One region of the Nocardia sp. NPDC003693 genome, then DNA from elsewhere that is predicted to be linked to it. Evidence: riboswitches for the same ligand, from Rfam matches in the RefSeq annotation. Region 1 holds a riboswitch; each other region holds the start of a gene.
What was found. A riboswitch is a leader RNA that binds a small molecule or an ion and turns the genes downstream of it on or off. The one in region 1 is predicted to bind S-adenosylmethionine.
Positions count from the first base shown of each region.

Region 2: it holds a riboswitch for S-adenosylmethionine, as region 1 does, so the genes downstream of both, ACWDOP_RS10610 (ABC transporter substrate-binding protein) here and ACWDOP_RS25385 (aminotransferase class V-fold PLP-dependent enzyme) in region 1, are expected to answer to the same signal.
Region 3: it holds a riboswitch for S-adenosylmethionine, as region 1 does, so the genes downstream of both, ACWDOP_RS28185 (rhodanese-like domain-containing protein) here and ACWDOP_RS25385 (aminotransferase class V-fold PLP-dependent enzyme) in region 1, are expected to answer to the same signal.
Region 4: it holds a riboswitch for S-adenosylmethionine, as region 1 does, so the genes downstream of both, ACWDOP_RS08410 (AfsA-related hotdog domain-containing protein) here and ACWDOP_RS25385 (aminotransferase class V-fold PLP-dependent enzyme) in region 1, are expected to answer to the same signal.

Region 1 covers NZ_JBSFNO010000025.1:87,371-93,071, reverse strand. The annotation lists gene ACWDOP_RS25390 (hypothetical protein) at 83-271, shown strand; gene ACWDOP_RS25385 (aminotransferase class V-fold PLP-dependent enzyme) at 403-1,716, opposite strand; SAM riboswitch class IV at 1,770-1,883, opposite strand; gene ACWDOP_RS25380 (biliverdin-producing heme oxygenase) at 2,067-2,726, shown strand; gene ACWDOP_RS25375 (LysE family translocator) at 2,844-3,479, shown strand; gene ACWDOP_RS25370 (flavin reductase family protein) at 3,496-3,960, opposite strand; gene ACWDOP_RS25365 (YbaK/EbsC family protein) at 4,139-4,612, opposite strand; gene ACWDOP_RS25360 (2-oxo-4-hydroxy-4-carboxy-5-ureidoimidazoline decarboxylase) at 4,652-4,972, opposite strand; gene ACWDOP_RS25355 (crotonase/enoyl-CoA hydratase family protein) at 5,119-5,701, shown strand, end outside.
Region 2 covers NZ_JBSFNO010000006.1:244,185-249,885, reverse strand. The annotation lists gene ACWDOP_RS10625 (elongation factor G) at 1-1,157, shown strand, start outside; gene ACWDOP_RS10620 (GNAT family N-acetyltransferase) at 1,360-2,190, opposite strand; gene ACWDOP_RS10615 (HAD family hydrolase) at 2,332-2,976, shown strand; SAM riboswitch class IV at 3,080-3,195, shown strand; gene ACWDOP_RS10610 (ABC transporter substrate-binding protein) at 3,230-4,384, shown strand; gene ACWDOP_RS10605 (ABC transporter permease) at 4,389-5,701, shown strand, end outside.
Region 3 covers NZ_JBSFNO010000031.1:193-5,893, reverse strand. The annotation lists gene fgd (glucose-6-phosphate dehydrogenase (coenzyme-F420)) at 1-78, opposite strand, end outside; gene ACWDOP_RS28205 (HAD-IIA family hydrolase) at 421-1,221, shown strand; gene ACWDOP_RS28200 (MarR family winged helix-turn-helix transcriptional regulator) at 1,342-1,806, opposite strand; gene ACWDOP_RS28195 (type 1 glutamine amidotransferase family protein) at 1,836-2,480, opposite strand; gene ACWDOP_RS28190 (O-succinylhomoserine sulfhydrylase) at 2,630-3,844, opposite strand; gene ACWDOP_RS28185 (rhodanese-like domain-containing protein) at 3,841-4,263, opposite strand; SAM riboswitch class IV at 4,279-4,394, opposite strand; gene ACWDOP_RS28180 (Rv0361 family membrane protein) at 4,445-4,882, opposite strand; partial or broken gene ACWDOP_RS28175 (FAD-dependent oxidoreductase) at 5,172-5,701, shown strand, end outside.
Region 4 covers NZ_JBSFNO010000005.1:50,780-56,480, reverse strand. The annotation lists gene ACWDOP_RS08420 (hypothetical protein) at 1-507, opposite strand, end outside; gene ACWDOP_RS08415 (HAD family hydrolase) at 501-1,241, opposite strand; gene ACWDOP_RS08410 (AfsA-related hotdog domain-containing protein) at 1,238-2,026, opposite strand; SAM riboswitch class IV at 2,043-2,156, opposite strand; gene ACWDOP_RS08405 (MFS transporter) at 2,220-3,449, opposite strand; gene ACWDOP_RS08400 (hypothetical protein) at 3,676-4,248, opposite strand; gene ACWDOP_RS08395 (acyl-CoA dehydrogenase family protein) at 4,477-5,622, opposite strand.

The DNA.
Region 1 (5,701 bases):
TCCGCCCGAGGCGGGCATCGAGTACCGCACCCCGGCGGCGTGCCGGGGGAATGAGAGCCGACTGCCGGGGCATGCTCTCGCTATGAGCGATTCATTGCGAGAGCGGGTGCGGGCCAAGCTGATCCGGCAGTTGGCGGAGGACGGGCCGCCCGACATCGAGCAGGAAGACGGCCGGCAGCTGTCCGTGCAGGACGATCTCGATCTGCTGAACGCCGTGGGCGACGACGACCCGGTGGTGGAGGAACTCGCGGCGCGATACCTGGTGCCGTAGCGCGACCGCCGGCGGATCGGGGCGCGGAGCACCCGCGATCTCGATCGGGTCCTGTTCCCGGTGGCCGTGTCTCACGTGCGGTACCGCGGTCGCATCGAATCCGATTCGATGCGACCGCGAACGCCGGGACGTCAGAACCCGCAGGGGGCCGCACCCGCGTCGGTGGCGGCGAACGGGCGGGTTTCGGGAGAGGGGTTCCAGTGGCCGTCGGTCTTGGCATAGTCCCAGCCCGGACCCTTGTGGACGAGTGTGGATATCGCGTCCACGAGGCGATCGACATCCGCGGCGGTGGTGCCCAGGCCGATGCTGGCCCGCAGTGCCGCGTCCACGCCGAGCCGGGCGAGCAGCGGATGCGCGCAGAAGCGTCCGTCACGCACCCCGATGCCGTGCTCGGCCGACAGATACGCCGCGACCTGCCCGGGTTCGAAACCGTCCACGGTGAACGCGACGATGCCGACCGCGTCGGTGCTGTCCCGCCACACCCGCAGGAAGTGCACGCCGGGAACGGTCGTCAATCCGTAGCGCAGCCGCTGCGTGAGGTACCGCTCGTGCTCGAGTACCTCGGTCTCGTCGAGTCCGGCGAGGGTGTCGCAGGCCGCGGCGAGCGCCGCCACGCCCAGGACGTTCGGCGACCCGGCCTCGTGGCGCTGCGGGGCGGGCGCCCATTCCACGCGGTCCGGGGTCACCGAGCGCACGGCGCCGCCGCCGGCCAGGTAGGGCTCGGCCGCGTCGAGCCAGTCGCGGCGGCCGACCAGCACGCCCGAGCCGAAGGGCGCGTACGCCTTGTGCCCGGAGAAGGCGAGGTAGTCGATGCCCGTGGCGCGCAGATCGATTCGCCGGTGCGGGGCGAGCTGCGCGGCGTCCACCAGGATGCGGGTCCCGCACTGGTGCGCGATCCACGCCAGCCGCTCCAGCGGGAGCAGCTCGCCGGTCACGTTGGACGCGCCCGTGATCGCCAGCAGCGCGGCGGGTTTGGCGCACAGTTCGGCGACCACCCGCTGAACGGTCTCCTCGATGGTGTCCGCGACCGGCACCACCCGGCGGCCGTGCCGGGTCCACGGCAGGAAGTTGGCGTGGTGTTCCACGTCCAGCACGACGGTGTCCCCGGGCACGCAGGCCGCGAGCAGGTTCAGCGCGTCGGTGGTGTTGCGGGTGAACACCGTGACCTGGTCGTCGGCGGCGTTCAGGAAGCGGGCGACCGAACCGCGCGCGGCCTCGTAGCAGTCGGTGGACACGCGCGAGGCGTAGCCCGCGCCGCGGTGCACGCTGGCGTAGTACGGCAGCAGCGCCGCGACCCGGTCGGTGACCTGCGCCAGTGCCGGTGCGCTGGCGGCGTAGTCGAAGTTGGCGTAGTCGATCTCGCCACCCTGGACGAGGGGAACGCGCAGGTCGCAACCGGAGACGGTGGCGAGGGGGGCACAGCTGCGGTCGGCGAAAGCAGTCATCACGAAATCCCATCGGGGCAAGGGACGCGCGATCAGAGAAAGGAATGATCGAGAGTCCGCGCTTGCCGCGCCCGGTCGGGCGGCGGCCCGGTCGTCACCTGGAGCACCCCACCGCGGAGGAGGGTTGCCGACCAGCTAGCCAGGGCTTTGCGCTGGTACTCATGACCTGATTGAGAAGGCTTGCAGACGATCGGCGGCATTGTCAACCCCTTCCGGAAAATCATCCGAAAGTTGGATGGGCTGGGGCGGAAAGGTCGAATCGCGAGAACGTTGCTGACCCGTACAGTCGATTTTGAAGTTAGGGTAGCCAAAGTAGTGCGCCCTGGGAGTTGAAGCGAGGATGCTCGATCATGTTGGAGACCAGCACACCGTTCTCGACGCTCATCCGCACCGCGACCGAGCAGCAGCACGCCGAGGCGGAGCATTCCACGTTCATGCGTGACCTGCTCACCGGTCAGCTGGGCGTGGAGGCGTTCTACCGCTACACCTCGCAGCTGTGGTTCGTTTACGAGGCACTCGAAAAAGACACGGCCGCACTGGCTTCGGACCCCGCCGCGGGCCCGTTCATCCGCCCCGAGCTGGCGCGCCTGGCCGCGCTGGAGACCGATCTGGCCCACCTCGGCGGACCGAACTGGCGTGACGAGCTGACCGCGCTGCCCGCCACCGCCGCCTACGCGGCCCGGGTGCGCGAATGCGCGCGGACCTGGCCCGCTGGCTACGTGGTGCACCACTACACCCGCTACCTGGGCGATCTCTCGGGCGGCCAGGTCATTCGCGGCACCGCCGAGAAGCTGTGGAACCTGCCGAAGAAGGGCGACGGCGTGCGGTTCTACGTCTTCGACGAGATCGCCAATCCGGCCGCGTTCAAGCGCGAGTACCGGGCGAATCTGGACGCGCTGCCGCTGGCCGCCGGCGAGGTCGAGCGCGTCCTGGACGAGGCCCGCCTCGCCTTCTCCCTGAACACCGACGTGTTCCGCGAACTGGGCACGGAGTTCGGCGCGCGAATCTGAATTCCGGACGCCCGGAAGGCCGTTGACCCCGTTTCATCAGGGCGGGGCGGCGGTCTTCCCGCTCACCCATGGCGGTATTCCCTTGCATCCACCTCGGTGATGCGCTGCCATGGGTGAGTGAATCCCGCTCTGCTGCTGAGCTTCATCGGGCTGTGCGTGCTGCTGGCCCTGACTCCCGGTCCCGACACCTTCCTGGTGCTGCGCTACGCCATGGCCGGCCCGCGTCCGGCGATCGCGGCGGCCGCGGGGTCGGCGGCGGGCGGCATCGTCTGGGCGCTGGTGGTCGCGGCGGGTGTCGCGGCGCTGCTGGAGCAGTCCGCCACCGCCTATCGCGTGCTCAAGGTGATCGGCGGAATCTACCTCGTATACCTCGGGGTTCGGGCGCTGCTCGCGCATCGGCGGGCCCGGCGGGAGGCGGAGTCGGAGCTCACGGGCGCGGCGCCGCAGGGGCGCGCCGCCTCGGTTCGCTCGGCATTCGCCGCCGGTTTGCTGTCCTGCGTGCTGAACCCGAAGGTCGGCCTTTTCTATCTCGCCGTGCTGCCGCAGTTCCTCACCAAGGTGACCTTCGCGAACACCCTGGCGCTCGGCGCGATCGAATCCGTCATCGCCGCGATCGAGATGGTGCTGCTGGCGATGATGGCCGCGCGGGCGGTGGAGCTGTTGCGCCGGCCGCGGGTGCGAGATCGGCTGGAGCAGTTGAGCGCGGGGATTCTCGCGGCGCTGGGCGTGGGCACCGCGGCGTCGGCGACCTGACCCTCCACGCTGCGAATCAGTCCGCGATCTCCGCGCGGTGATACGCGCCGTCGTAATACACCAGCGGCCCGACCGCGGGCGCGTCCTCGGTGTTGTCGTGTACCCGCGTCACCAATCCGATGACCAGGGTGTGGTCCCCGATCGGAATGAGCTGGTGCACGGTGGCGCGCACCCAGATCGGGGTGCCGTGCAGCACCGGTTCGCTCGTCTCGAGCGTCGTCCACAGCGACCGGTCGGTGAAGCGTTCCTCCGCGGTCCGGCTGAAGCGCTGCGCGAGGTGCTTCTGGTGCTCGCCGAGGAAGTGCACGACGAACGATTCGGCCTTGGTCATGGCGGCGATGCTCGACGAGGTGGCCGCGATGTTGAACGAGATGAGCGGCGGCTGGGCCGAGAGCGAGGCGAACGAGGTCGCGGTGAAGCCGACCGGCCCGCCGTCGGAGTTCAGGGTGACGATGGTGACGCCCGCGGGGTAGTGCCGCATGGCGGCGCGATACTGCTGGGCGGTGATGCCGCTCAGGTCGTCGGGCACGTGGAGCTCGGCGCCGGGCGTCGGAGAATCGGTCACCTTCCGAACCTACGTTGTCGAGCCGCCGGATATTCCGCACGGTCCGAAATTGAGTCGTTCGGTTTGTCCCGAATGCACGATGCGGTGATCGCGGTCAGTCCACGTCGATGGCCAGCCCGGCGGTGATGCGCACGAGTTCGCCGAAGGTGGTGCGGAAGACCGTGTTCGGATGCCCGCCGGCTGCCCACAGCTCCCCGTGCGCCGCCAGCGCGGTGTCGATGAAGGTCGGCAGATTGAGCGGATGCCCGACCGGCGCGACGCCACCGGCCGGTTGCCCGGTCAGCTGCCGGACCATGGTGACGGGTGCGCGGCAGAGCGTCCCCTCCAATCGTCGCCCGGTGGACTCCAGATTCACCTGGTGCGCGCCCGAGACCAAGAGCAGCACCGGATCGTCGTCCAGCAGGAAAACCAGGGATTTGGTGATCGCTCCCAGTGCGACCCCCAGCGCCTGGGCGGCGTCCTGCGCGGTGTGTGCGGGACGGGGCTGGGTGAGGATCACCCCGTGGTGCCCGCGGGCGATGAGTGTGTCGGAGACTCTGGCAGCGACCGGTGGTAAGGACCTGCGCATGGGACAAGGGTAGAGCGATTGCGGTGGATGTGCCGGGGTTCAGTATTCGGGATATCCCGCTTCCGGCCCGAGCATGCGCGTGAGCCGAGCGCGGGTGATGCGCGCCAGCTCGGCGACCGTCCGGTCCGAAACGGATTCGTGCGCACAGGAATCGAACGCTTCGGCCAGGCCGGCGGGGGACAGGGCGTGCAGTTCCGCGTCGGCGGCGGTGAAGAGGGCGTCGTAGCCCGGGTAGGGCCGGCCGTCGGCGATCTTCTCGGCCCAGGTGACGCTGCAGCAGCATTCGTAGAGGGCGTGGATGGCACGGCGGCGGGGGAGGGAATTGAAGTGGTCGAGGCCGAGCCCGTGATGCATCAGCATCAGGACCTCCATCACGGTGAGCGCGGTTCGGGGGGCCGATTAATGGTCTGTCCGGCAGGTGATCGGAAACCAGTGCGCCGCATCAGATTTAGCACAGGATTTACACCGCCCGCCCGGACCTTCCGCACCCCCGATACGCTGGACCGATGACCGATTGGAAGGCTTTCGAGGTCGAGAGCAAGGACCACGTCGCGACGGTGACGCTGACCGGCCCCGGCAAGGGCAATGCCATGGGCCCGGACTTCTGGCGTGAGCTGCCGCTCATCTTCGGCGAACTCGACGCCGACCCCGAGGTGCGGGCCATCGTGCTCGCCGGTTCGGGTAAGCATTTCTCCTACGGGCTGGACCTGCCCGCCATGGCGCCGGTCTTCGGGCCGCTGCTGGGCGGCGCGCTGGCGGGGCCGCGCACCGACTTCCTCAAGCAGGTGCGGTCCATGCAGGATTCGGTCACCGCGGTGGCGAACTGCGTCAAGCCGGTGATCGCGGCCGTGCAGGGCTGGTGCATCGGCGGCGGGCTCGATCTGATCGCGGCCGCCGACATCCGCCTGGCCAGCGCGGACGCCAAGTTCAGCCTGCGCGAGGCCAAGGTCGCGATCGTGGCGGACATCGGTTCGCTGCACCGGCTGCCGGGCATCATCGGCGAGGGCCACCTGCGCGAACTCGCGTACACCGCCAAGGACATCGACGCGGCGCGGGCGGAGAAGATCGGCCTGGTCAACGACGTGTTCG
Region 2 (5,701 bases), on a different contig from region 1:
AGCCGAGCGAGTGCGTGATCGCTCCGAATCCGGACCATCACCTGGTGGCCCTGGTATTCAAGGTCCAGGGGGTGGGTTCGGCGCGGCGCACCTTCCTGCGGGTCTACGCGGGCACGCTCCGCAAGGGCGACGCGGTGCACGATGTGCTCGGGAACCGTTCCGAGCGGATCGGGCGCATTCTGCGGGTGCAGGCCGACCGGCACGAGGAGGTCGACCGGGCCGTGGCCGGTGACATCGTCGCCGTGATCGGTCCCAAGTCGGCGCGTGCCGGGGCGACCCTCTGCGCGCCCGAGGCCCAGCTGCTGCTCGAGCCGCCGACGGTCACCGAGCCCGTGGTCTCGGTGGCGGTGGAGGCGAAGGTCTCCGCCGATACCGAGCGGCTGACGACGGCCCTGACCCGGCTGGTCGAGGAGGATCCGTCGCTGGTCGTGCGGACCGATCCGGAGTCCGGGCAGACCCTGCTCTCCGGGCTGGGGGAACTGCATCTGGAGGTGGCGGTGGAGAAGATTCGCCGTGATCGCGGTATCGCGGTCGCGGTGGGCCGTCCGCAGGTGGCGTACCGGGAGTCGGTGCTGCGCGGGGTGACGGGGCTGCGGTACCGCCATGCCAAGCAGTCCGGTGGGCCCGGGCAGTTCGCCGATATCGTGCTCGATATCGAACCGCTCGATCCCGCTGCGGATTTCGCGTTCGAGTCCACGGTGACCGGTGGCCGGGTGCCGCCCGAGTACGTGCGGGCGGTGGAAGCCGGCTGCCGCGACGCGCTGGTCGCGGGTCCGCTCGGCGGTCATCCGGTGATCGGCGTGCGGGTGCGGCTCACCGACGGCGCGACCCATCCGGTCGACTCCTCGGAGCGGGCGTTCCGCGTCGCCGCGCGGCAGGCGGTGCGGGAAGCGTTGCAGGCCGGCGTGCTCCAACTGCTGGAGCCGACGGTCGAGCTGACGGTCACCGCGCCCGAGGACGACATCGGCGCGGTGCTCGGCGATATCGCGGCCCGCCGCGGCCGGGTCACCGATTCGGTGGTGCACGGCGGCACGGTGGCCGTCACGGCGATCGCGCCGCTGGCCGAGATATTCGGGTACGCGACGCGACTGCGCAGCCGCACGCACGGCCGCGGTGCTTTCTCGACGCGGCCGCTGGGCTACGCGCCGGCGGGGTGATCGGCTGACGCCCACCGGGTTTCGCGCGTAGACCGGGACCGGTCGCGCTGACCCCGCGATCGGGACCCGCGGACCCGGCCGGCCGGCCGGTGTGGCCGATGGGTGGCCGGTTCACGAACGAGTGAACCGGCCACCTGTCATCGGACAGGTGCTCCGAATGTCCTTCCAGAAAACAACTTTCGCGTCTCCGAAGCGCTCCGCCCTACGGCGCCTTCACCAGAATCGCGCGCGTGTACAGCAGATCGAACCCGCGGTTCTGGGCGTTCTGCTGGGATTTGGATCCGGGCTGGGTGGTGATGACCGCGATCTCACAGCCCGCCGCGGCGGCCATGGTGAGACGGTTGACGAGCAGCGTGGACTGAATGCCCTTGCGGCGGTGCGCGAGCAGGGTGGCCGCGCCGGTGAGCTGGGCGACGCCGTGCGAGATGCGCAGGCTGGCCGCGCCGGCGAGCTGCCCGTTGTACAGCGCGACATAGCGCTGGACCCCGGCCGCGCCGGTGAGGTCGCGCATGGCCCGGGCGATGATCTCGCGCGGGAATTCCTCGTGCGAGGCGACGCCCTGGGTGTCGGGCTGGGCGAATCCGTCGGCGATGATGTCCAGCCAGGTATCGAATTCGTCGTCGCCACTGGGCCTTACGGTGATCTCCGGCGGCGTGACGGCCGCGGCGACCCCGCGCAGATCGATGCCGAGCACATTCTCGAAGCCGGCGAGCCGGTAGCCGCGGCCGGTGAGCAGATCCCCGACGGCCGGATCGGCCAGATGCGCGAGTTCGACCTGCACCGGGGCTTCGCGCTCCGCGTAGAGCTTCTCGACGGCGTCGAGCTCGTCCGCGCCCGGCACCCCGCCGAAACCCAGCCCGGCCACCTTGTTCAGCGGCGATCCCGGTTCGGCGAAGGACGCCACCCCACCCGCGAGCGGCACCAGGAAGCCGCTGTCCGCGCCCGGTCGCGCCCGCGCCGCCGCGCTGCCCGCGCTGATCAGCTCGCTCTCCACCCCCTCGATGCGGGCGCCGAGCTCGACACTGCAGAACAGGGATCGCTGATCGTTGGGCATGGCCTCGAGCCTAGTTCGGGGCGGCAACCGAATTCCCGGCTTCGTCGCGGACCGGGCGAACCCCGGTCGCCCGGCCGGGGCCGCGGCCGCCGCCGTCCGGTCGAACCGTAAGGTCGGAGGGTGGCCCCAGCAGAGCACCCCGCAGCCGGGTCCGGACTCGTCGTCGGGTTCGACCTGGATATGACGCTGATCGACTCGCGTCCGGGCATCGCCGCGGTCTGGGACGCGGTGGCCGCCGAGACCGGGGTGCGCATCGATTCGGAGCTTGCGGTGTCGAGGCTGGGACCGCCGCTGGCCATCGAGGCGGCCGAGTGGTTCCCGCCGGACCAGGTGCCGGGGGTCGTGGCCCGCTATCGCGAGCTGTACCCCGACCTCGCGATCACGCGCGCCGATCGGTTGCCGGGCGTGCTCGACGCGCTCACGGCGGTGCATCGCGCCGGTGGGCGCACCCTGGTCATCACGGCCAAGAAGGAATCGCTCGCGCGCCTGCATCTCGACCATCTCGGGTTGCCGGTGGACGACGTCGTCGGCGATGTCTGGGCCGAGGAGAAGGGGACTGCGCTGCGCGAGCGCGGGGCGTCGGTCTACGTCGGCGATCATCTGGGCGATGTGCGCGGGGCGAAGGTCGCCGGGGCGCTGGCGGTCGCGGTGACCACCGGACCGTATACGGGCGAGGAGCTTTCGGCCGAGGGCGCGGACGTGGTGCTGAGCGATCTCACCGAGTTCCCGGCCTGGCTCGCCGCGCACCTGGCCGCGCGCAACTGAGCTCGCGCGGCCGGACTTCGCGCCCCGGGATCGACTTCCTTTTGGCTTCAGGCTGATTCGAACGCTGTTGACGGAACGGACCCGTCACTAGCGTTGCGCGCACGGTCACGAGTATCAGCAGTGACGAGCCCCGGCTCGCTGATCGGCAACCCTCGCGCGGCGGTGGGGTGCCCCGGGTGACGACCAGGTGCTGCCCGCCGGGCAGCACAAGCGCGTTGTGGCCGGTGTGTGCCGGTGAGTTCAGAGGAATCAGATGAGTAAGCAATGGTCCGGGTCGCGTCGTCTCCGGGTAGTGGTGGGCATCGCATCGGCGGCCCTGGTGGCCGGGCTGGTATCGGCGTGCGGCGGTTCTTCCGAGAGTGACAGCGGCACCGTGTATTTCGGTGTATCGGGGCCGAAGTCGGGCCCGTCGGCGGAGTACGGCCGGCTGTGGCAGCAGGGCTTCGATCTGGCCCTGGAGGAGGTCAACGCCGCGGGCGGGATCGACGGCAAGAAGGTCGAATTGAAGTGGGAGGACTCGCAATCCGACCCGAAGCAGACCGTGCCCATCGCGACCAAGTTCGTCGGTGACGAGTCCATCATCGCCGAGCTGGGCGACTTCTCGTCCCCGGCCTCCATCGCGGCGTCGCCGGTGTACAACCGCGGCAAGCTGGTGCAGTACGGCTTCACCAACTCCGCGGTGGACTTCACCAAGGGCGGTGACTACTCGTGGAGCCCGTCGATCACCCTGGATGTCTTCCAGGAGCGCAATGCCCAGTGGGTGTCCGCGAAGGCCAAGAAGGTCTCGGTCGTGTATCTCGAAACCGACTGGGGCAAGCAGGCATTCAAGTTCTTCGAGCAGTCCGCCAAGGAGAAGGGCGTGGAGATCGTCTACTCCTCGCCGATCCTGCCGGACTCGCAGGACTTCCGCCCGGTGCTGATCAAGGGCCGGGACGCGAACCCGGAGGCGTTCGTGCACCTGGGCTACGGCCCGGACGGCGCGCTCATCGTCAAGCAGCTGCGCGACGTGGGCTACACCGGCCAGTTCTTCGGCGGCCAGAACACCCCGCAGTTCATCTCACTGGCGGGCGCCGCGGCCGAGGGTGACATCGTGAACGGCGTCTTCACCGCCGCGGACACCAACCCCAAGGTCGTGGACTTCGTGAAGAAGTTCCGCGCCAAGTTCAACGTCGACCCGGGCGACTTCAACGTGTACGCCTACGACGCGATCAACGTCCTGGTGAAGGCGGCCAAGCACGGCGGCGCCACCCGCGAGGGCATCCTGAAGGGCCTGCGCGAGGTCAAGGACTTCGACGGAATCGGCTTGGGCACTTTCGCTTTCGATCAGCAGACCCGGCGCCCGAACGGCGTGAAGCCGATCGAGCTGATCCTGAAGAACGGCGCCTTCGTGCCGACCGGCAACAAGTAGCGCCATGTTCGACACGCTCATAGCGGGTCTGGTCCACGGCAATGCGTACGCACTCATCGCCGTGGGCATCACCCTGATCTTCGGGGTCAGCAACGTCATCAATTTCGCGCACGGCGCGATCTTCGCGTTCGGGTCGGTGCTGGGCTGGTGGCTGATCGCCGAGCAGGGGCTGCCGCTGTGGCTCGCTCTCGTGCTGGTGGTCGGCACCACGGCGCTGCTGGGCGTGGCGATCGATGTGCTGGCGGTGCGGCCGTTGCGCCGGGCCCCGGCCATCGCGGCGCTGCTGGCCACGGTGGCGGTGGGCCTGATTCTCGAGAACGTGGTGGCGCTGATCTTCGGCCCCGACACCCGGCCCTTCCCGCAGGTGCTGCCCACCAACAACTTTCAGGTGGGCGGCATCTGGTTCGGCACCTCGGACGTGGTCATGTTCGCCATCACCATCACGGTGATGGCGGGACTGTGGAGCTTCCTGCGGTACAGCCGGTACGGGCTGGCCATTCGCGCCACCGCCCAGGATCCGGACGCCGCGGCGCAGATGGGGATCGGGGTCGGGCGGATCCAGTCGCTGGCCTTCGCCATCGCCTCGGGGCTCGGCGGGCTGGCGGGCATCTTCGTCGGTCTCTACAACTCCAACATCTCCCCGACCAGCGGCGGCATCGTCGGCATGACCGGTTTCGTCGCCGCCACGATCGGCGGCCTCGGCTCGATTCCGGGCGCGGTGGTCGGCGGTTTCATCCTCGGGCTGGTGGAGGCCTTCGGCATCTACACCTTCGGGGACGGCTACCGCGATCTGATCACCTTCGGCCTGCTGGTCGTGTTCCTGGTGCTGCGGCCCGGCGGTCTGCTGGCCCGCCCGCCCGCCATCGAATCCGAGCCGCTGACCGGGACCTTCCTGGGAACCGGGCGGCAGTTGCGGGTGCGGTGGTGGCACGCGCTCATCGCGTTCGCCGTTGCGGGACTGGTGATTCCGGTCGTGTCCGACGACTACGGCATCTCGGTGGGCACGCAGATCCTGGCCTACGCGATCATCGCGGTCTCCATGACGCTGGTCGCGGGTTCGGCCGGGCAGCTCGCCATCGGGCAGGCCGGGCCGATCGCGATCGGCGCGTACACCTCGGCGGTGCTGACGGTCTCGCACGGCTGGTCGTTCCTGCCCGCCATCATCCTCGCGGGCATCGTCGCCGCGGTGGTGTCCTCGGTGCTGGCCGCGCCGCTGTGGCGGCTGGGCGGGCACTACGTGGCCATCGCCACGCTCGGCATCGGCATCGTCACGGTCGCGCTGATCCGCAACTGGGAGCCGGTGACGCGGGGCAGCTA
Region 3 (5,701 bases), on a different contig from region 1:
CGCCACCGCGATCTCCACCAGTTCCCGCGGGCCGAATTGCTCCGCGGACGCCTTGTATCCGAGTTTGAGGTCTGTCACCGCGCCACTCCTGTCGCCTTGTTGCGCTCGTTGTGCGGGCCAACCTCCCGCTGCCGGCCGCCCGGGACGCGATGGACGCGTCGTGCCGAACGGCTTACTTCGCACCATAGTTCCGCCCCGGGCCCCGGTGTGCCGGGGGTCGCACCCGAGGTCTGCAACCGGCGCGGTCAGCGCCCGTATTCCGGTCGCCGCACCTGGCGATTCGCCCACCGCGACCGATCCGCGCGGCGGCGCGCGCCACGGCCTGCCGAAATATCGCACAGCGGGCGGCGAACGTGAAGAACGAGACAAAAAGGGCCGCGCACGGGCGCAGCTACGCGGGGGCAAATTAGACTCGGACCCGTGACCTCCACCGAAGAGCCGATCCTCTCGTACCTGACGGACATGGACGGCGTGCTGGTGCACGAGAACCACATGGTGCCCGGTGCGGACGAGTTCCTGGCCGAGTTGCGCGCCAACGACATTCCCTTCCTGGTGCTCACCAACAACTCGATCTACACCGCGCGCGACCTGCAGGCCCGGCTCCGGCACACCGGCCTGGAGATCCCCATCGAGTCCATCTGGACCTCCGCGCTTGCGACCGCGACCTTCCTCAACGACCAGCGCCCCAACGGAACCGCCTATGTCGTAGGCGAATCCGGGCTCACCACCGCGCTGCACGAGATCGGCTACGTGCTCACCGACAGCGACCCGGACTACGTGGTGCTCGGCGAGACGCGGACGTACTCCTTCGAGGCCATCACCACCGCCATCCGCCTCATCTCGGCGGGCGCGCGCTTCATCGCCACCAATCCCGATGCCACCGGACCCTCGCGCGAGGGCATCCTGCCCGCGACCGGGTCGGTCGCCGCCCTGATCACCCGCGCCACCGGCAAGGAGCCGTACTACGTGGGCAAACCCAACCCGCTGATGATGCGCTCGGCGCTGCGCCGCATCGACGCGCACTCGCAGTCCACGCTCATGATCGGCGACCGCATGGACACCGACATCATCTCCGGCCTGGAGGCCGGGCTGCGCACGATCCTGGTGACCACCGGCATCTCCACCCACTCGACGGTGGAGCAGTACCCGTACCGGCCCACCGCCATCCTGCACTCGGTCGCCGACCTGATCGGCAAGACCAAGGCGCCCTTCGACGCCTGAGGGTTCGGCCGCGCCCGTGGTTCCGGCGCCGGTCCGACCCGCCGGATATCGCCGCGACGCCGCAGCCGGTCCGCCCGGATCCGCGAAGCTGTTGCGCGGCAACCAGTCCGGGCATCGCCCCTAGCTCGTCGCGACCGGCCGTTCGGCGTCGAGCGCGTCCAGTGCCGCCGACAGCGTGGTGAGCGCGTCGACGATCTCGGCGAAACGCTCGGCCCCCAGGTGCGCGGCCATCCGCGCGGAGATGTCGGCGTGCTGCGGGTGAATCCGGCGCACCGCCTCGTGACCGGCCGGGGTGATGGCCACGAGTTTGGCCCGCCGGTGCAGCGGATTCGGCCGGTATTCGGCGAAACCCCTGTCCACCAGCAGATCCGCTATCCGCTGCACGCTCTGGCGCGTGATGCCCATCGCGCGCGCGATGCCCGCCACCGGCAGCGGATCCGGCAGCACCGCGCCGAGCACCTGCCACCAGGCGGCGGTGAGCCCCGCCGGGGCGGCCAATTCCTCGGCGATGGCGAGGAATTGGCCGTTGAGCTTGAACGAGGTGATGGCCGCCGTACTGAACAGTTCCTGTTCGGAGCGCGTCATTGCTGTTCCCGTCGGACGGAGGGTTTCCCCTAGGTGGTGGCGGCCGCCGCGCGGCTCTCCTCGTAGTCGGCCAGCGCGAAGAAGCCGGCCGGATCATTGTGGCCGTAGAGCCGGTGCCAGGCCTCGAGCACCTGCGGTTCGAACAGGCCGAGCCGCGCGAAGATGGCGTGCGCGAAGTCGACCGGGGTGATGCCGCTCGCGGTGATGAGGTCGGCGTCGATGACGGCCGGCTCGTAGACGAAGCCCTTGCCGCCCGAATACTCGGTCATGGCAAGGTATTCCGCCGCGTTGCTGGTGTGCTTGCGCTCGTCCAGCAGCCCTTCGACCGCCATGCCCCAGGTCGCGCCGCAGATGGCCGCGACCGGCACGCCCGCCGCCAGGAACTCGCGCGCCTTCGCGCCGAAGGCCGTCAGGTCACCGCGCTCCCAGGTCTCCGAACCGGGCAGGATCAGCATCTCGCTCTCGGCCGGGGTCAGATCCGCGAGCGCGAGGTCGGGCGTGACGCGCAGTCCGCCCATGGAGGTCACCGGGTCGGTGGTCGGACCGACCGTGCGGATCTGCCAGGCGCCGGGTTCGCGGTGCCACAGCGTGCGGTTGATGTGCGCGGTGGCGTGCCCGACCTCCCAATCGGCGAAGGTGTCGTAAACGGCCAGGTGCACTGTCTTCGTGGTCATGACAGTATCCTGTCATGTTTGACAGTATGCTGTCAATACTTGGACCGCGGACGGCCCCGGAGCTCGGGAAACACCGGGAGAGCGGCCCGGAAACGACAAGAGGGCCGGAACCTGACGGTTCCGGCCCTCGGCCCGCTACTCGAGCAGGGTCAGCTCAGCGCGCGATCCAGATCCGCGATCAGATCCTCCACGTCCTCCAGCCCGATCGAGATGCGCACCACCCCGTCGGTGATACCGATGGCCGCGCGACCCTCCGGGCCCATAGCCCGATGCGTCGTCGTCGCCGGATGCGTGATCAAGGTCTTGGCGTCACCGAGGTTGTTCGAGATGTCGATGATCCGCAGCCCGTTGAGCACCTCGAACGCCCGCTTCTTGGCCTCGGCCTCGGGCGCGGTCAACTCGAAGGTCACCACGGTGCCGCCGCCGGACATCTGCGCCCGAGCCAGGTCGTACTGCGGGTGCGAGGTCAGGAACGGGTACTTCACCCACGCCACGGCCGGATGCTGTTCCAGGAACTGCGCGATGCGCAGCGCCGAGTCGTTGGACTGGCGCACCCGCAGCGGCATGGTCTCGAGACCCTTGAGCAGCGTCCAGGCGTTGAACGGGCTCAGCGCCGGACCGGTATGGCGCATAAGGTTTTTCACCGGGCCGTCGATGTACTCGTGCGAGCCCAGGATCGCGCCGCCGAGCACCCGGCCCTGGCCGTCGATGTGCTTGGTGCCCGAGTAGACGAGCACGTCGGCGCCGAGATCGAAGCCGCGCTGCAGCAGCGGGGTCGCGAAGACGTTGTCCAGCACCACCTTCGCGCCGGCGGCGTGCGCCAGATCGACCACCGCGCGCACGTCCACCAGGGACTGCATCGGGTTGGACGGGGTCTCGAAGAACACGGCCTGGGTGGGCACCGACAGCGCCTCGGTCCACTGGTCCAGATCCTCGCCGTCCACGAAGACGGTCTCCACGCCCCAGCGCGGCAGGATCTCGTTGGCCACCACGAAGCACGAGCCGAACAGGCTGCGCGCGGCGACCAGCCGGTCACCGTTGCCCAGCAGCGCGGCCAGCGCGGTGAACACCGCGGACATGCCGCTGGCGGTCGCGAAAGCCGCTTCGGCGCCGTCGATCAGGGCCAGCCTGTCCTCGAACATGGCGACCGTCGGGTTGCCGTAGCGCGAGTACACGAAGTGCTCGATGTCGCCGGTGAAGGACGCCTCGGCGGCCTCGGCGCTCTCGTAGACGAAACCGGAGGACAGGTACAGCGCCTCGGAGGTCTCCTCGAAACCCGAGCGCCGCAGGCCACCTCGCACACTGAGCGTGGCGGGGCCGACGCCCTCGGGCAGCGGCTTGTCGAACGCGCCACCGGTGATCATGACTGCCTCCACGGAAGTCCGTCCGCGCGCCAGCCTTCGACGCCGCGGTGTCCCTGCGCGTCGAGCGCGCCCTCGAAACCCTCGAGCACATTGAACGACGGAGCGAGCCCGAGCGCGGTCGCGGCGGTCGCCGCGCCGATGGAACGCTGCCCGGAGCGACAGATGAAGATCACCGGCGCGTCCGAGTCCGCGGCCCGGTCGGCCAGCACCTCGCGGAGCTGATCGACGAACCGGGCATTGCGCGCGCCGCTGGTGTCGACCCATTCGATCAACGCCGTCGGGCGGCCGATGCCGCTGGTGTCGGGGACGCCGACGAATCGCCATTCGGCTTCGGTGCGCACATCGACCAGCACCGCATCCGGATTGTCGCGCAACAGTTCCCACGCCTGCTTCGGCGTGATGTCACCCGCGTAGCTCACTTCGAACCTCCTGTGAATCCGCACTTGCCGCACCGTTGCCCGATGCGCGGCCAGGTCGTCACCCGGAGCACCCCACCGCGGAGGAGGGTTGCCGACCAGCCAGCCGGGGCTTGGCGCTGATACTCATGACCTGGGTTGAGATTGACCGACATGGGGCCTCACTGTCAAACCGTGCGGGCGGTCAGGAATTGCACACCAGCCACGCCCCATCGGTCTTGGTGAAAGTCCAGGTCGAGGTGGAATCGCGGTCGTCGGCGCGCCAGGTCACCTGCGCGGTGGCGCGGTCGCCCTGGATATTCGGATCGGTCAGCTTGACAAGCGTTGATTTCCCGGCCTTTTCGCCCGTCTCGGTCCGCAGCGGCGAGCGCTGTTCGTCGAAGCCCGGGCACGCGGTCGAGGGGTCCAGCGCGTCGGTGCCGCTGCGGGATTCGATGAAGTTGCGCGCGGACTTCGCCAGCCGGTTCGCGTCTGTGACATTCTTCTCAGCCGGCGACAGCAGGGCCGAGACCACGATGCCGATGATCACCACGACCGTGACGCCGATGGCGATCAGGAACGGCAGCATGGTTCTGGACTCACGCTGATCGATACGTTCGGGCTGGTCCGCGTCCTCGCTCATGACCTTGATCATGCCTGCTCGGGGCGGGTGTCCCGGCGGCGACACCGGACCGCGCCCGGGGAGAGCATGCCCACAGTTGACCGCACCGGCGCGGGGGGTGGTCCATACCACCGATAGAATCGGCACAATTCCCCCGCGAGGCCGGGAATCGCAGTACAGAGCAGCAACGCTGCAGCTTCGGGGCCCGTAGGGTGGTTCACTCGAAGCCAGGGCGTCAACTTAGCCTAAGCTAAGAACGACGGCTGAGACTTGACGGCAAGATAGTTTTCGACCAAAGGGTGCGCGAAGAATGACCGAACAGCTTGCGGGAACCGATGCAGCGACCCGCCCGCTTCGCATTGCGATCGTGGGCGCGGGCCCGGCCGGAATCTACGCCGCCGACGCGCTGATGAAGTCCGATACCCCCGCCGGTTTCGACGGGGTGAGCATCGACCTGTACGAGCGCATGCCCGCGCCGTTCGGTCTGATCCGCTACGGCGTCGCGCCCGATCATCCGCGCATCAAGGGCATCATCACCGCCCTGCACAAGGTCCTGGACAAGCCGCAGGTCCGCCTGCTCGGCAACATCGACTACGGCGTCGACATCACCCTGGAAGACCTGCGCACGTTCTACGACGCGGTCATCTTCTCCACCGGCGCCAACGCCGACCGCGCGCTCGAGATCCCGGGCATCGACCTGGACGGCAGCTTCGGCGCGGCCGACTTCGTCTCCTGGTACGACGGCCACCCGGACGTGCCCCGCGAATGGCCGCTGCACGCGGAGAAGGTCGCGGTCCTGGGCGTCGGCAACGTCGCCCTCGACGTCGCGCGCGTGCTCGC
Region 4 (5,701 bases), on a different contig from region 1:
CTCGAACCGGAACTCACCGTGATGGCCGTCCGCGCTCACACTCACCTCGACGGTCCCGCGAGCGCGCAGCCACTGCTCGAGGGTGATCGGGGTGGTGAGCTTGCGCCCGTCCTCCGGTCGCAGGTCCGGGATCGGCGTCTCGTGGAACGCGTAGCTCGGGCGCCGGACCGATTCCGCGTCCGGACGCTGATCGGGCGCGAACACGATCGGATAGTTGTTGGCGGGCAACGGAAGCGGCAGCGTGTAGAGCACGCTCTCCGCGTCCGCACGCGACAGCTCCGCGTCCAGTTCGCGCACGATCGTGTACGGCGCGGCTGCGCCGAACTTGGGCACGGGGGTGTCGGCGGCCACGATCGCCCGCCCCCACCGCCTGGTCACCGAACCGTCCGGCCCCGCGTCGTTGAGGAAGCCGACAACGATGAAATCGCCCGCGGCGTCCAGCACTTCACTCGGGGGGTACAGCGGACCCTGGGTGGTCGGGGTCAGCTCGTAGATCTTGTTCACCATACCGATACCGCTTCCTGCTCGGACAGCACGCGACCGGGCGCACCGATCGCCGCGCTGACCCGATCGCTCAGATGAATCCAGCCGTGCGTGCCCGCCCGTTCCAGCAGGACCGGATCCGACCCGCGGAAACCGGGGTGCGCCACGGCCGACAGGAACGGCAGATCGCTGGCGTGATCGCCGTACCCGAAGGTGTTCTCGAACTCGATTCCGTTCTCGCGCAGGAACTCCGAGACCGCGTCCGCCTTGGCCGCACCGATCATGGGCCGCAGCACCTCCCCGGTCAGCAGCCCGTGATCATCGATCACCGGGGTGGTGGCGATGAGCCGGTCCGCGCCCAGCGCCGCGGCGACCGGGGCGATGGCCGCCGCGAACGACCCGGACAGCAGTACGGTGACCGCACCCGAATCCCTGTGTGCGGCAAGCGCTTGCACGGCATCGGTGTAGTACGCCGCGCCACCGGCCTCGAACTCGGCGAACCAGCGCTGCCCCGCCTCGGCCAGTTCCGCGCCCGGCACCCCACGATAGGCGCGGTAGTAGTGCCGGTTCACCTCCTCGCGCGGCACGCCCGCGGCCGCGCGCTCCTTGATCTCGCCGGAGATACGCGCGTAGCGGCTCCCGTCGTCACCGTGCTCGGCGAGCCAGAAGCGCAGGAAGGTGAACATGCTCTTGACGGTGATGAGGGTTTCATCGACGTCGAAGAACGCCGCCGCGCGCACCGGCGCGACGGCGCTCACGCGACCTCGTTCAGGTGCGCGGCGATGGCCTTGGCGGCCTTGTGCCGTTCGATGCGGGTGATGCGCTCGTTGGGCAGCGCCGCGTACCCGATCCGGGCGTCGGCGACGTTGTTCCCGGCCTGGCGCACCTGCACCTCGATCGAGAATTCCAGCTTGCCGGGATCCTCGATCGAGATCGGGGTGAGCACCGCGTGCAGCGTGCCGGGCAGCGGGAACAGGAACGAGGTGAAGTTCAGTTCGATGCTGTTCCAGACGATGTAGAAGTGCTGCTCGGGCCAGCGCCGGCCGTACTCGAGCTCGAACGCCCCGAGGAACAGCTGGCGCACCGCCTCCACGATGACGATCCCCTGCACGTGCTCGCCGGTCTGATGATCCAGCAGCAGCTCGTTGTCGCCGTGGATGCGCAGATCGGCGCTGAACTCGGTCGCCGATTCCTGAACCAGGTTCGCCAGCAACACATTCGAGTTCTGGTACTTGTGCACCTGATGCCGCGGCGCCGGTTCGGCGACCGTGTCGATCACCCGGAGCCCGGCGGGCGCGTGAATGGCCGCCACGTGCTCGATGTAGTCCAGGTCGTGCCGGGTGATCCCCTGCCCGATCCGGACGGTGAGCGGCTCGGCCGCCTCCCGCAATCCCCCGCTCCGCAGCACGGCCACCAAACCGGAGACCGTGAATGCCCGGTCGTCCTCCGCGAGACCCCGGAATCGGTCCGCCACCAGTACCACCTCGCGGAGGTTCAGGGTCGCGGATTCCGGGGTCGCCGAAGAGAGTTGGGCTACAGACATTGTTTTCCTCCGAGAGCGAAGACGCTTATGGCGACGCGTTCGCCGCCATCCGGTCGTCACCCGGAGCACCCCGCCGCCACTGGAGGGTTGCCGCCCAGCAAGCCGGGGCTTGTCGCTGGAACTCATGACCGTGTTCGAAAACTTATGTGGCACTGCGTATTACCAACAATGATTCAAACCAGCGTGGTCGAAATCAATTCCGGACGGCGACCGCCCCCACCCGGGTCGAGGCGTAGGCCAGTGCGGCGCCCGCCAGCGCCAGGGTCGCGATCACCAGCGCGACCCACGAATACCCCCGGTGCGCAACGAGATTCGCCAGCTGCGGCCCCAGGCTGGCACCCAGGAACAGCGCGAAGGTGTAGAGCGCGGTGGCCGCGCCCCGTGCCGCGCCCGCCTGCGCCGCGATGGCTTGCACCGCGGCGGGCGCCGCCACCGCGATGGCCGCCACGAACACCAGCAGCCAGGCCGCGACCCAGATGCCCCCGAACGGTACGGCGGTCACCGCCGCCGCGAACCCGGCGATGCCGAGCGCGCCGATCACCCGGGTCTCCGGCGCGATGGCGCCCAGCCGACCGGCCAGCAGCGGGACCGCGATCATGGCGGGAATCGCGCTGGCGCGCAACGCCAGTAGCGCGCCGTTGCTCGCGCCGACGCCGTCCGGCGGCGCGAGCTGGATTCCGGTGTAGATGCCGACGAACGAGCCGAGCACCGCCAGGCAGCTGACGTACAGCAGCACCAGCCGGAAGCGTCGCAGCAGCGTGCCGAAGGGTGCGAAAACCGTTCGCAGCGTGTCGCCGATGCCGTCGGCGGACCGCCGCACCGGCTCCCTCGCCGCCGGATTCGCACCCAGCACGAACCACAGCAGTCCCGCCGACAGCGCGAACGCGACCGCGCCGGTGAAGAAGATCGCGTGCCAGCCCCAGGCGTTGCCCACCAGCTGCGCCAGCACCTGCGCCACCACCCCGGCGGCGAGGAACGAGCTGGTCAAGCAGGTCAGCGCGAAGATCCTGCGTTCGGGGGCAATGCGTTCGGACAGGTACGCGAAGGCCGCCGGGGCGAAGAACGACGCGGTCAGACCCTGTAGCACCCGGGCCGTCAGCCCCGCACCGAGCCCGGGCGCGGCCGCGACGATCAGCGAGCTGACCACCGTGGCGAGCAGGCCGCCCACGATGACCGGCCGCCGCCCGAACCGATCCGACAGCGGACCCGTCACCAGAAAGCCCGCGCCGTAGGCCAATCCGAAGGCCGTGGTGGTCCAGGTCACCGCGGATCTGGAGGTCTCCCAGTCCTGCGCGAGCCGGTTCAGCACGGGCAGAACGACATACAGCTGCCCGACCACGAGAATTCCTACCGCGCAGACGGCTCCGACGGTCCGGCCGGTGGGCGCCCAGAGGGCGGGTTCGGTATCGGGCGGCGAGCTCACGCGCACGCTCCCGAGTCGTGGCGAATCCCGGCGCCGCGTCCTCGGCCGGCACCGTCGAGAATCCGGGCCAGGGCCCGGGACCGGCCGGGCTCGCCGCGCGCGGCGGCACTGACGTGAAGCGGGGCTGTCATTGAATCCCTTTCGTGGACAACGGAGTCCACGTCTATCAAGGGACACTCCCCCGCCACGAGAGTTACGTGCGCGGTGATCGCAAGCCGGGGTGGGGTCAGGTGAGGATGAAACTCAACAGCTGTGCGTCGCGACCGTCACGCCAATAGGAGTAGCCGAACCACACGCCCGGGGTGACTTCGCGGATCTCGTCCCACAGTTGCGGGGTGGGTGAGGGGCGGTAGTTCAGGACCCAGGTCGGCCCGCCGTCCACGACCGAGGGGCCCCGGTACACGTCCGCTTGGTAGACCTCGACACCCGCGCCGGTGACGCGGTTGAGCAGGTAGCCGCCGTCGGGTCCGGTGAAGAAGGTCTTGCCGATCCACAGCGCCGGGGACCACACCTGCATGTCGGCCGGCTCGGCGACCCACCCGTTCTTGACGCCCATGGGCACCGCGCCCTGCGGTGCGTCGCGGTACAGCGCCTCGAGCTGCCCCGGGCCGCATCTGAATCTCAAGGAATCGATGGTCGCCGCGCGATCGCCGTCGTAGAGCACGCACCCGCCGCCGTAGTCGGCGTCGGCGTGCGCGGAGGGCGCGATCGCCGGGGCAAGCGCGATGGCGGCTCCGAAACCGGCGGCAGCCATGCCGACGGCCAGTGCGTTCCTGAGAATCTCTCGGGTTGTTCGCATTGCGTGTCTCCATCGGGTAGGACCCGACCCCACACGCCATGCTAATTCGCTATCAGTTAGCTGCTCAGTACTGTCGCCTAAATGAGACCACTCGGTCTGTAGAGATTCCGGCCCGGGAGAAGTGGCCCGGACCTGCGCCGGCGCACCTCCCCGCCCGGCCGCTCCCCCGTCGACGCCACGCGGGGCCGCGCGGGAAACACCCGCGCGGCCCCGCGACATCGGCCGGGATCAGGTCAGTTTCAGACCGCGGCCGATGATCTCCTTCATGATCTCGGTGGTGCCGCCGTAGATCGTCTGCACGCGCGCGTCCATGTAGGCCTTGGCGATCGGGTACTCACGCATGTAGCCGTAGCCGCCGTGCAGCTGCAGGCACTTCGTGATCAGGTCGAGCTGCTCCTCGGTGCTCCAGTACTTGGCCATGGCGGCTTCCTCGACCGTCAGCTTCCCGGCGTTCAGGAGCTCGATGCAGCGGTCGACGAAGACGCGGACGGCGGTCGTCTTGGTGGCCAGCTCGGCCAGCACGAAACGGGTGTTCTGCTGCGCGCCGATCGGCTTGCCGAACGCCTTGCGATCGCGGACGTACTGGATGGTGCCCTGCAGCGAACCCTCCATGGCGGCGGCGGCCATCACGGCGATGGACAGGCGCTCCTGGGGCAGGTTCTGCATGAGGTGCACGAAACCCTGACCCTCGGTGCCGAGCAGGTTCTTGCCGGGCACCCGCACGTCCTGGAAGGAGAGCTCGGCGGTGTCCTGGGCCTTGAGGCCGATCTTGTCGAGGTTGCGGCCGCGCTCGAATCCGGGCATGCCGCGCTCGACGACCAGCAGGGAGAAGCCCATGGCACCCTTGGCCGGATCGGTCTGCGCGACCACGATCACGATGTCGGCGTTGATGCCGTTGGTGATGAAGGTCTTGGACCCGTTCAAGATCCAGTCATCGCCGTCCTTGACCGCGCGGGTCTTGATGCCCTGCAGGTCCGAGCCGGTGCCCGGTTCGGTCATGGCGATGGCGGTGATGATCTCGCCGGTGCAGAAGCCGGGCAGCCAGCGCGCCTTCTGCTCGTCGTTCGCCAGTTCCAGCAGGTACGGCGCGATGACGTCGTTGTGCAGGCCGAAGCCCAGGCCGGAGTACTGACCGTAGGTCGCCTCCTCGGTGACCACCGCGTTGTAGCGGAAGTCCTTCACCCCGCCGCCGCCGAACTCCTCCGGCACCGCCATGCCGAGGAAGCCCTGTTTGCCCGCCTCCAGCCAGACCGCCCGATCGACGACGCCGTCGTGTTCCCACTGCTCGTGGTTCGGCGCTACATGCTGATCGAGAAACTTTCGGAACGACTCCCGGAACAGCTCGTGCTCCGGTTCGAAAATAGTGCGTTCCACGCCAACCTCCTGAGTGCCACAGCGGCCCATCGCCGATGTGGTCCACGGTACTCGAAAACGGAATGGCTGTTAACTTCGA